One region of the Streptosporangium heterodermiicola genome, then DNA from elsewhere that is predicted to be linked to it. Evidence: riboswitches for the same ligand, from Rfam matches in the RefSeq annotation. Region 1 holds a riboswitch; each other region holds the start of a gene.
The links. Region 1 has a riboswitch for cyclic di-AMP ahead of ACSC1Q_RS33020 (C40 family peptidase). Riboswitches for the same ligand answer to the same signal wherever they lie in the genome.
Positions count from the first base shown of each region.

Region 2: linked by a shared signal. The riboswitch ahead of ACSC1Q_RS14445 (coiled-coil domain-containing protein) and the one ahead of ACSC1Q_RS33020 (C40 family peptidase) in region 1 are both predicted to bind cyclic di-AMP.
Region 3: linked by a shared signal. The riboswitch ahead of ACSC1Q_RS19365 (C40 family peptidase) and the one ahead of ACSC1Q_RS33020 (C40 family peptidase) in region 1 are both predicted to bind cyclic di-AMP.

Region 1 is NZ_JBPJSR010000019.1:113,627-116,892, forward strand. It holds gene ACSC1Q_RS33010 (RDD family protein) at 1-306, opposite strand, end outside; gene ACSC1Q_RS33015 (amino-acid N-acetyltransferase) at 535-1,068, opposite strand; cyclic di-AMP (ydaO/yuaA leader) riboswitch at 1,525-1,670, shown strand; gene ACSC1Q_RS33020 (C40 family peptidase) at 1,679-2,728, shown strand; gene ACSC1Q_RS33025 (helix-turn-helix domain-containing protein) at 2,915-3,115, opposite strand.
Region 2 is NZ_JBPJSR010000005.1:461,152-464,417, forward strand. It holds gene ACSC1Q_RS14440 (BTAD domain-containing putative transcriptional regulator) at 1-524, shown strand, start outside; gene ACSC1Q_RS14445 (coiled-coil domain-containing protein) at 629-1,606, opposite strand; cyclic di-AMP (ydaO/yuaA leader) riboswitch at 1,610-1,746, opposite strand; gene galT (galactose-1-phosphate uridylyltransferase) at 1,819-2,898, opposite strand; gene ACSC1Q_RS14455 (DeoR/GlpR family DNA-binding transcription regulator) at 2,895-3,266, opposite strand, start outside.
Region 3 is NZ_JBPJSR010000008.1:197,685-200,950, forward strand. It holds gene serA (phosphoglycerate dehydrogenase) at 1-765, shown strand, start outside; gene ACSC1Q_RS19365 (C40 family peptidase) at 1,263-1,871, opposite strand; cyclic di-AMP (ydaO/yuaA leader) riboswitch at 1,859-2,092, opposite strand; gene ACSC1Q_RS19370 (3-isopropylmalate dehydrogenase) at 2,233-3,266, shown strand, end outside.

The DNA.
Region 1 (3,266 bases):
GTAACCCTGCTGGCCGTAGCCGGGCTGCTGGCCGTACGCGCCGGTCCCGCCCTGCTGCCCGTACCCCTGCTGCTGGCCGTAGCCCTGCTGCTCGTGGGAGGACTGCTGGCCGTAGCCGGGCTGCTGCCCGTACGCGCCGGTCCCGCCCTGCTGCTGGCCGTAACCCTGCTGCTGGCCGTACCCACCCTGCTGGCCGTAGTCGGGCTGCTGGCCGTAGCCCTGCTGCCCGTAGCCCTGCTGGCCGTATCCGGGCTGGCTCTGTCCGGGGCCGGTGTTCGGCTGTGAGGCCTCCGACCTGTACCCCACGACTGTCACGTCGGGGTCGAGTCCGCCAGGGCCTCGACCCGCGTTGTGCTGTCCGTAATCCGGCTGCCCCGACGGTGTGCGATCGCGGTCGGGATCATCCTGTGGATACGGCGGCTGTCCGGTGCTCACCGCGTCACCTCACTTAGACTGCGCATGTGGCAAATGTCAGACGCACATGCATGCTGCTGCACAAGGTATCGACATAGGTATCAACAGTCACCTTTCCGATCAGTCAGCTCTAAAGTCATCAGAGTCTGGCTCCCGTGTCAGATGCAGCAGCATCCGGGTGTTTCCCAAGGTGTTGGGCTTGACGTGTTCCAGGTCGAGGAACTCCGCCACACCCTCGTCGTAGGAGGCGAGAAGTTCGGCGTAGACCTCCGGGGCGACGGGCGTGCCCTGGATCTCCCGGAATCCGTGCCGGGCGAAGAAGTCGACCTCGAAGGTCAGGCAGAAGACCCGGCGCAGGCCCAGCTCGGCGGCCGTGCGAATGAGCGCGGAGACGATCCGGTGGCCGATCCCCATTCCTCTGCGGGTCGGATCGACGGCGACGGTGCGGATCTCGGCCAGATCCTCCCAGAGGACGTGAAGGGCCCCGCAGCCGATCACCTCCCCCTCCGCGTCGGTGGCGACCCAGAACTCCTGGACGTGCTCGTACAGGGTGACGGTGGCCTTCTCCAGCAGGCGCCGGCCGACGCCGCCGTAGGTGTCGACGAGCCGCCTGACGGCCCGGACGTCCTGGGTGCGGGCGCGGCGGACCGTGATCTCGGAACCCGTCCCCGGCCCGGGCGAACCTCGCTCCGCCCCCGCGGATTCGGCGCGCCGCTCCCCGTCGCCGGGGGCGTGAATGACCGGCACGGGAGAATGCTCAGCAAGCTGCTCCATGACCGTTCAGCGTACGTCCTCACGGGTCTTCAATTACGGCTCCTCCTTAACTCCCAGCTCGCAGGCCGCACGTGACCCTTGGCAGTCGCTTTACCACGCTCGGTGCACGGCGCCTCCCGTGTGCCGCAACTCACCTTTGGCACGGTCCCGGACCTGGGAAGACCTCCATCACACCCGTCACACGGGAGGCAAAGGCAGCGTAATGGCCATGTTGATCATATTGAGGTGTGATCTTTTCGTGACACCTCAGTTGCGAAACCTCTACTGAATTCGCAGTTCTGGTTGAGCAGGAACCACAGGTGCACTAATCTCCGTGCTCGATGTCAGAGACGTAAAAAGCCTGACCCGCCGAATCCCCCCACGCAGGGAACCGGGGACCCACCACGTCCTCCGGGGTGAATCCGAGTGCCACCGGCGCACCCGGTAGGGCTGCCTCCGGCCCGAACCCGTCAGCTAACCCGGTAGGCGGCCGAGGAGAAGGAGCCTGTTGGTGAAGCGCACGCGCGACCACGGAGGAGAGCACGCGGGTCACGACACCCGCTGCCGAGAGCGCGCGCCACGAGGGCTGCGCCGTCGCATGGCGGTCGTCGGCCTGGTATTCGCCACCCTGACCCTCGGCACCCCGCTGGTGGCGGCCACCGCGGACCCCGAGCCCAGCCTCCAGCAGCTGGCCAAACAGGCGGAGAAGCTGCACCAGGAGATCGGCACCCTCGCGGAGCGCTACAACGGCGAGCGGGTCAAGCTCAGGCAGGCCCAGAGGGCCGCAGAGAGCGCCAAGAAGACCCTCGCGTCGAGCGAGTCCGAGCTGGCGGCCCGCCGCACCAAGGCGACCCTCCTCGCGCAGAGCACCTACATGTCGGGCGGCCTGAACTCGGGGCTCGTCTTCACGCAGGCCACCGATCCCGACACCTTCCTCGACCAGGCGACCACCAACTACGCGCTCCAGCAGCAGCAGAGCGAGGAGGTCGCCCAGGTGAGCCGGGCGATCGAGGCCGCCGAGCGGGCCCAGGCCGGAGCCAAGGCCAGGACCGCGGAGGTCAAGAAGATCCTGGCGGAGATCGACGGCAACCGGACCAAGATCGAGCGGCTGGTCGACCGGGTCGAGAGCGACCTGTTCAGCGAGGTGCGCGCCAGGGCCGTCGGCAACAGGGGCGCCCGGGTGAGGACGAACGTGCCCATCGTGGGCAGCGGCAAGGCCGCGGAGGCCACCCGCTGGGCGCTCACCCAGCAGCTGAAGCCGTACGTCTGGGGCGCCGAGGGTCCCAACGGCTTCGACTGCTCCGGCCTGGTCATGTGGGCCTACCAGAAGGTCGGCATCAGCCTGCCGCACTACACCGGCGACCAGTGGACCGCGGGCACCCACGTCACCAGGAACGAACTGCGCCCCGGTGACCTCGTCTTCTTCTACAGCGACCTGCACCACGTCGGGATCTACATCGGCGCGGGCCTGATGGTCCACGCGCCCCAGACGGGTGACGTCGTCCACATCGCCACGATCGACAACCGGCCCTTCGCCGGAGGCGTCCGCATCGCCGCCTGAACCGGCAACCGGCGCCGACGATCGGATCCGCGTCGGATTCGCGTACGGCCGGGCCGGGGCCGCGGGGCCCGGAGCGCGTGCTCGCGGGAGGAACCGCGATCGGACCCACGTACGGCCGGGCCGGGTCGCACGCGTGTCAGCCCGCACGCGTGTCCGGCCCGACCTGCCGGACACGCGTGCGGTGTGTCAGATCAGGCGGCGACGAGCTGCCCAGGCCACGGCCTCGATCGCCGTGGCGACGCCGATGCGGTCGCAGATGCCTCTGAGCCTGCGTCTGACCGTCCGGCCGCTGATGTCGAGGCGACGCCCCACCCGATCGACGGTGACACCCTTGGCGAGCTCAGCCAGCAGCACGAGGTCGTCGTCGCTGAGACCGATATCGCTCATGCCCAGGGGGCTGTCGCCATGGCGTGAATCCACTTCTGGATATGCCATCAAGAGTCACTCCCCCCACTCTGGAAACCGGGCGCGAGACGCCGGAAATGAATACCGTCCGCCAGGAACGGTAAACGCCTTGTTCAAAGGTCGTCAAGTTCCA
Region 2 (3,266 bases), on a different contig from region 1:
CGCCGTCCCGCCGCAAGGTCTCCCCCCTCGCCGTGGCGGGCCTCGCCTGCCTGCTCGGGCTCGGCGGGGCAGGAGGGTACTGGCTGTTCCAGGACCGGGGGCGGCCCGGTGAAGGCGAATCCGTCACGAGCGGCGGCCCGCAGCAGGCGCCCAGTCCCGAACGGCCCATTCCCGGCGACAGCTCGCGGCTGGACGCCGACGTCACCTACCCCGACGGCAGCGAGGTCAAGGTGGGGGAGCGGTTCGTGAAGACCTGGAAGATCACCAACACCGGTTCGGTCCCCTGGCGCGCCCGCAGGCTGGCCCGCGAGCCGCTCCAGCCGGGAGCCGACGGGTGTGGCTCGCCGACCTCCACAGCGCTCCCCGACACCGACCCGGGGCAGCCGGCGGTGATCAGCGTGTCCGTCGAGGCCCGGTCGACGCCGGGAAGGTGCAAGGTCTACTGGAAGATGCTCGACGAGCAGGGAGTGCCCTTCATGCCGCACCTGTCGGGCATCTTCTTCGACGTGAACGTCGTTCCTTAGTGCCCGCGATCCTGACTCGCGACTTCACCGCCCGGTGACGCGTACAGCAATCGTGCGGGAAAAGTGCGGCGTCCCGGTCCAGGCTGCTTCTCGCCCACGGTGGCTCAGTACATCGAGATGTGCGGGTGGTCGAAGTGGTTGGCCGTGACGCCGCCGCGGTTGGACATGAAGTTCCAGCCGGAGCCGTGGTTGATGCGCTGGCGCCAGATCACGTACTTCACGCCGAGCCTGGCCTTGTTCTTGATGGCCCAGGCGGCGATCTCGTCGCCCAGCGCGTTGTTGGCGGCCGAGGGCATCGTGCCGCCGGTGCTCATCATGAAGTCGCAGGCGCGGCCCAGGGGGTGCTCGCCGCCGTCGTTGGCGGACCGGTAGCAGCCGACGGAGTACGGCAGGCTGAAGCGCCGCATGACGGCGTCGCGCATGATCCGGGTGCGGTCGGTGATGTTGTCGGCGCCGGTGGGCAGCTGCGGGGCCCAGCTGCCGTCGGAGCGGCGGCCGGAACCGGTGGGGGCGAGCCTGTCGAGCCTGTCCTTGACGTCGCGGATCACGTCCTCGGCCTTCTCGCGCTGGCTCTCCACCTCCTTGGCCTCGTCGCGGATCTCGTCGGTGAGCCTGGACGCCGTCTCCGACGCCTTCTTCCTGCGTTCGAGGCTGCCGGCGAAACCCTCCAGGTAGGCGCTCTGCTGGGCGGTGAGCTGCTCCATCACCGCGGCGGCGCCCATGTCGCCGGAGAACATCAGCGCGGGCAGCCCGCCGCTGCTGCTGGTCTGGTAGCGAAGCTGGACGATGGAGTCGACCTGCCTCTTGGCCTCGACGTAGGTCTCCTCGGCCTTGCCCAGGTTCTGCTTGGCGACGGCCTCGGCCTTCTGCGCCTTCCTGAGGGACTCGCGCTTGGCCGCGTAGGTCTCGATCAGCCCGTCGAGTTTCTTGCCGAGTTTGGCCAGTTCGGCACGGAGTTTGGCCTCGGTCGGCTTGGGTTCCGCGCTTCCCGCGGTGGGGGCACCGATGGTGAACGCCACGATCGAGCTCAGACAGAGGGCCAGAGCGGCATGCCGACGGAACGTGGGGGACGGGGCCGCCACGAACTCTCCTCTCCTTCCGCCTACCGGGTTAGCTGACGGGTTCGGGCTGGAGGAAGCCCTTCCACCGAAGTGGTCTCACCCCAGGTGCGGTGGTTCCCCGGTTCCCGGGCAAGGTGCCCGGGATTAGGCAAATCAGCGTTTACGGCCGATGTGGGAAGGATAGTAGTGGTAAACAGCAGGTCACGCGACCTCAAGACGAGACCGAGCGGTAATCAGTTCGTGATAACAGAGCGCAGAAGATGTGCTGTTCCCTCGGGGGACACGTCGTTCACGAAGGCGCCCATGGCCGACTCCGACCCCGCCAGGTATTTCAGCTTGTCCGGCGCGCGGCGGATGCTGAACAGCTCCATGTGCGCGTACGACAGGTCGCGGCCGGTGGAGACCGGTGCCTGGTGCCAGGCCGCGATGTACGGCATGGGCACCCCGAACAGCCCGTCGAGGCGGCGGAGCACGTCGGTGTAGAGGGGGCCGAACGCCGCGCGCTCCTCGGTCTCCAGCGCGACCAGGTCGGGGACCCGGCGGTGCGGGTAGAGATGCACCTCCACCGGCCAGCGCGCCGCGGCCGGGACGAACGCCGTCCAGTGCTCGTTCGAGCCCACCACCCGGACCCCGGCCTCCCGCTCCGCGGCCAGGACGTCGGCGAACAGGTCGCCGCCGGTCCGCTCCCGGTGGCGCCCGGCCGCCCCGAGGGTGAGCCTGGTGCGCGGGGTCACGTAGGGGTACGCGTAGATCTGGCCGTGCGGGTGGGCCAGCGTGATGCCGATCTCCGCCCCCCGGTTCTCGAAGCAGAACACCTGCTCCACGCCGGGCGTCGCCGACAGCTCCGCCGTACGGTCGACCCAGGCCTCCATGACCAGCTCGACCCGCTCGGGGGAGAGCCGCGAGAACGACGAGTCGTGCTCGGAGGTGAAGCAGACCACCTCGCACCTGCCGATCCCCGGACGGACCTCGCTCAGCCCGCCGATCTCCCGGTGCTCGCCCGGCTGGGCGGAGAACGACGGGAACCGGTTCTCGAAGACCACCACGTCGTAGTCGGAGGAGGGCACCTCGGTCAGGTTGCCGGGAGTGGAGGGACAGAGCGGGCACTCACTCGTCGGGGGCAGGAAGGTGCGGCCCTGGCGGTGCCCGGCCACCGCGATCCACTCCTCGGTGAGCGGGTCGTAGCGCAGCTCGGAGGCGGCGGGGCGGGGTGGCAGGTCACGCCGGTCGACGGCCCCGCGGTCGGCGTCGTCGCGCCGGTCGAAGTAGATGAGCTCCCGGCCGTCGGCCAGGTGGGTGATCGTGCGCTTCATCGGCCGGCGATCTCGCTCTCTCGCTGGGGTTCCGCGATGATCAGCTCGCCCACCGAGGCGGCGAGCTCCTCGCGGGCCTCCTCGGTCAGGCCGGAGTCGCTGACCACGATGTGGGCCTCGGCCAGCTGGGCGATCGTGCTGATGCCGACCGTGCCCCACTTGGTGTGGTCCGCGGTCACCACGAGGCGGTGCGCGGAGGCGACCAGCTCGCGGTCGGTCTCGGCCTCCATCAGGTTGGGGGTGGTGAACCCGGCGCGAGTGCTGATCCCGTGCACGCCGAGGAAGAGGGTGTCGACGTGGAGCCCGCGGATCGCCGAGACCGCGACCGGGCCGACCAGGGCGTCGGAGGGGGTGCGGACCCCGCCGGT
Region 3 (3,266 bases), on a different contig from region 1:
GTCACCCCGCACCTCGGCGCCTCCACCCACGAGGCCCAGGAGAAGGCCGGCACCCAGGTCGCGCGCAGCGTGAAGCTCGCGCTCGCCGGGGAGTTCGTGCCGGACGCGGTCAACGTCCAGGGCGGCGCCGTCGCCGAGGACGTCAAGCCGGGCCTGCCGCTGGCCGAGAAGCTCGGCCGGGTGTTCACCGCCCTCGCGGGCGAGGTCGCCACCAAGCTCGACGTCGAGGTGCGCGGCGAGATCGCCTCCCACGACGTCCGCGTGCTGGAGCTGGCCGCGCTCAAGGGCGTCTTCACCGACGTGGTCGAGGACTCGGTCACCTACGTCAACGCCCCGCTGCTGGCCAAGGACCGCGGCGTGTCGGTCGAGCTGATCACCAGCTCCGAGAGCCCCGACTGGCGCAACGTCGTGACGGTCCGCGGCGTCCTCGCCGACGGCCGCGCGATCTCGGTCTCCGGCACCCTGGCCGGGCCGAGGCAGATCACGAAGATCGTCGAGGTCAACGGCTACCAGATGGAGATCGAGCCGACCGACCACCTGTCGTTCTTCACCTACACCGACCGCCCCGGCATCGTCGGCGTGGTCGGCCGCATCCTCGGCGACCACTCGATCAACATCGCCTCGATGCAGGTGGCCCGTGACGTCAAGGGCGGCAAGGCGCTCATCGCGCTCACCGTCGACACCGCCATCCCGGCCGAGGTGATCGACCAGATCGGCTCGGAGATCGGCGCCGACAGCGGCCGCTCGGTCGACCTGGCCGACTAGCCGGAAAAGCCCAGGTGGCCGCCACCCCGGAGACCGGGGCGGCGGCCACCTCTCGTCTCAGCATGTGAGAAGTGTGTACGCCGGACGAGACGGTGTTTCCACCGCCGGGTAACCTGGAGTGAAATGCGCCAGGTTCTCGTAATTCCTACCTGCCGCGGCGAGGCCTGACAGGGGCAGGCCGGCGACTCGCCGCGGTGTCGTGGCGCGTGCCGGCTCCAAGCCCCCGCCGCCGGTCCGTGATCCGGACCCGCGACATCAGGCCTGGTCGGAGTCCCGACCGGAGTCTCGACCACCTTCCTTGCTGGCATGCGACCGAGACGAGATTCGCCATGTACGACATGTATCCCTGGAACCGTCCCGACGAGACCGAGGACGAGGCCGCCGACGCGCTCCAGACCGCTCTGGACCGCAGGGACAACGGTGGTGTCCCCACCCGCTGAACCCGTTCTCGCCGCCGGGGTCTCCACTGTCTCCCGGCGGTGATCCGCCGGCGTGTCTCATCCGCCGGTCACGGTCTCGGTCGCGAGCTCGACCCGCTTGGCCAGCTGAACACCCTGCGGGTCGGGGCGCACCGCGCCGGCGAAGGACTCGCGGCGCCAGGAGTCGAGTTTCTCCTCCTTGACCACGTCGCCGGTCTGCGGGGCGTGCACCATGTAGCCGGGTTTCGTGATCATGCCGACGTGGCCGAGGCCGCTGAAGAAGACCAGGTCACCGGGCTTGAGATTCTTCCAGGCGATCTTCTTGGAGAAGGCGGCGTACTGGTCGTTGGTGACGCGGGGGAGCTTGATCCCGGCGGCGCCGTAGGCGCGGAGCACCAGGCCGGAGCAGTCGAAGCCGCCGTGGCCGGTGCCGCCCCAGACGTAGGGCGTTCCCTGCTTGGACAGGGCCCACTTCACGGCTTTCTGCCAGGCGGGCCTGACGGCCACGGCCTTCAGGGCCTCTCTCAGCGCGGGGGTGTTGAGCGCGGCGGGCCCGGGGGCGGGGGGCGGGGAGGCGGCCAGGGCGGCGGGTGAGGTCGCGCACACCGCGGCGCCGACGACGATCATGGAGGCGGAGATGGACAGGACGCGGGGGAGAACTGTGCCGGACAGGATGATTCCTTCCATAAGGCCGGCCGGGTGAGCTGTCGGGCTCGGGCGTGGAGGCCGCCCTACGGCGCGAGAACGCGCTGATTCGCCCCAAGGAATCCACCTGACGACGGCCGGGAACGGCGCTCCGGGGGAGGAGCGGGGTTCCCGAGGCCAGGTAGATCCCGTAAAGAGTGGTTCCCCGGCTCCGTGCGGGCCCGGTAAGGGGATGGCCCGTACGGATTAGGCATTGATGTGAATGGGAGGACCATAACCAAACCTCACGAAACGGTCAATAGGAAGCAAAAATGGACAAAACGATCAGGGGGTCCGACGGGCGAGCGTGTCCGGAGGATGAGACCGTTGTTCGATCACCGAGACGGACCGGTAAGGTGCCTGCATGGATTCGCGTAACATTCGCCTGGCGGTCATCCCCGGGGACGGAATCGGAGTCGAGGTCGTCACCGAGGGGCTGAAGGTCCTCGAAGCGGTCGGCACGAAGGTGGAGACCACCACCTACGACCTCGGCGCCAAGCGCTACCACGAGACCGGCGAGACCCTGCCCGACACGGTCCTCGACGAGCTGCGCGGATACGACGCGATCCTGCTCGGCGCGGTCGGCGACCCCAGCGTGCCCCCGGGCATCCTGGAGCGCGACCTGCTGCTCAAGCTCCGCTTCCGGCTCGACCACTACGTGAACCTCCGCCCGGTCAAGCTCTTCCCCGGCGTCGAGACGCCGCTGGGCAGGGCCCGCCCCGAGGACATCGACATGATCGTCGTCCGCGAGGGCACCGAGGGTCCGTACGCCGGCGCGGGTGGCGTCATGCGCCGGGGCACGCCGCACGAGATCGCCACCCAGGAGTCTCTGAACACCGCGTACGGCGTCGAGCGCGTCGTGCGCTACGCCTTCGACAAGGCGCAGGGCCGCCCCCGCGGGAAGCTGACCCTGGTCCACAAGACCAACGTGCTCACCTACGCCGGTGACCTCTGGGCCCGCACCTTCGACCGCGTCGGCCTGGAGTATCCCGACGTCCAGACCGACTACTGCCACGTCGACGCGGCCTCGATGTTCTTCGTCAGCCAGCCCGAGCGCTTCGACGTGATCGTCACCGACAACCTCTTCGGCGACATCCTCACCGACATCGGCGCGGCGATCGCCGGTGGCATCGGCCTCGCGGCGAGCGGCAACGTCAACCCCGACCGCACCGCGCCGAGCATGTTCGAGCCGGTTCACGGCAGCGCCCCCGACATCGCGGGCCAGGGCAAGGCCGACCCGACCGCCACGATCCTGTCGATCGCCATGCTCCTCGATCACCTGGGCCTGGCCGCCGAGGCCGCCAGGGTCGAGCGGGCCGTCGCCGACGACCTGGTCGAGCGGCTGACCGGCCGGGCCGGCCGGACCACCCGCGAGATCGGCGACGACATCACCGCCCG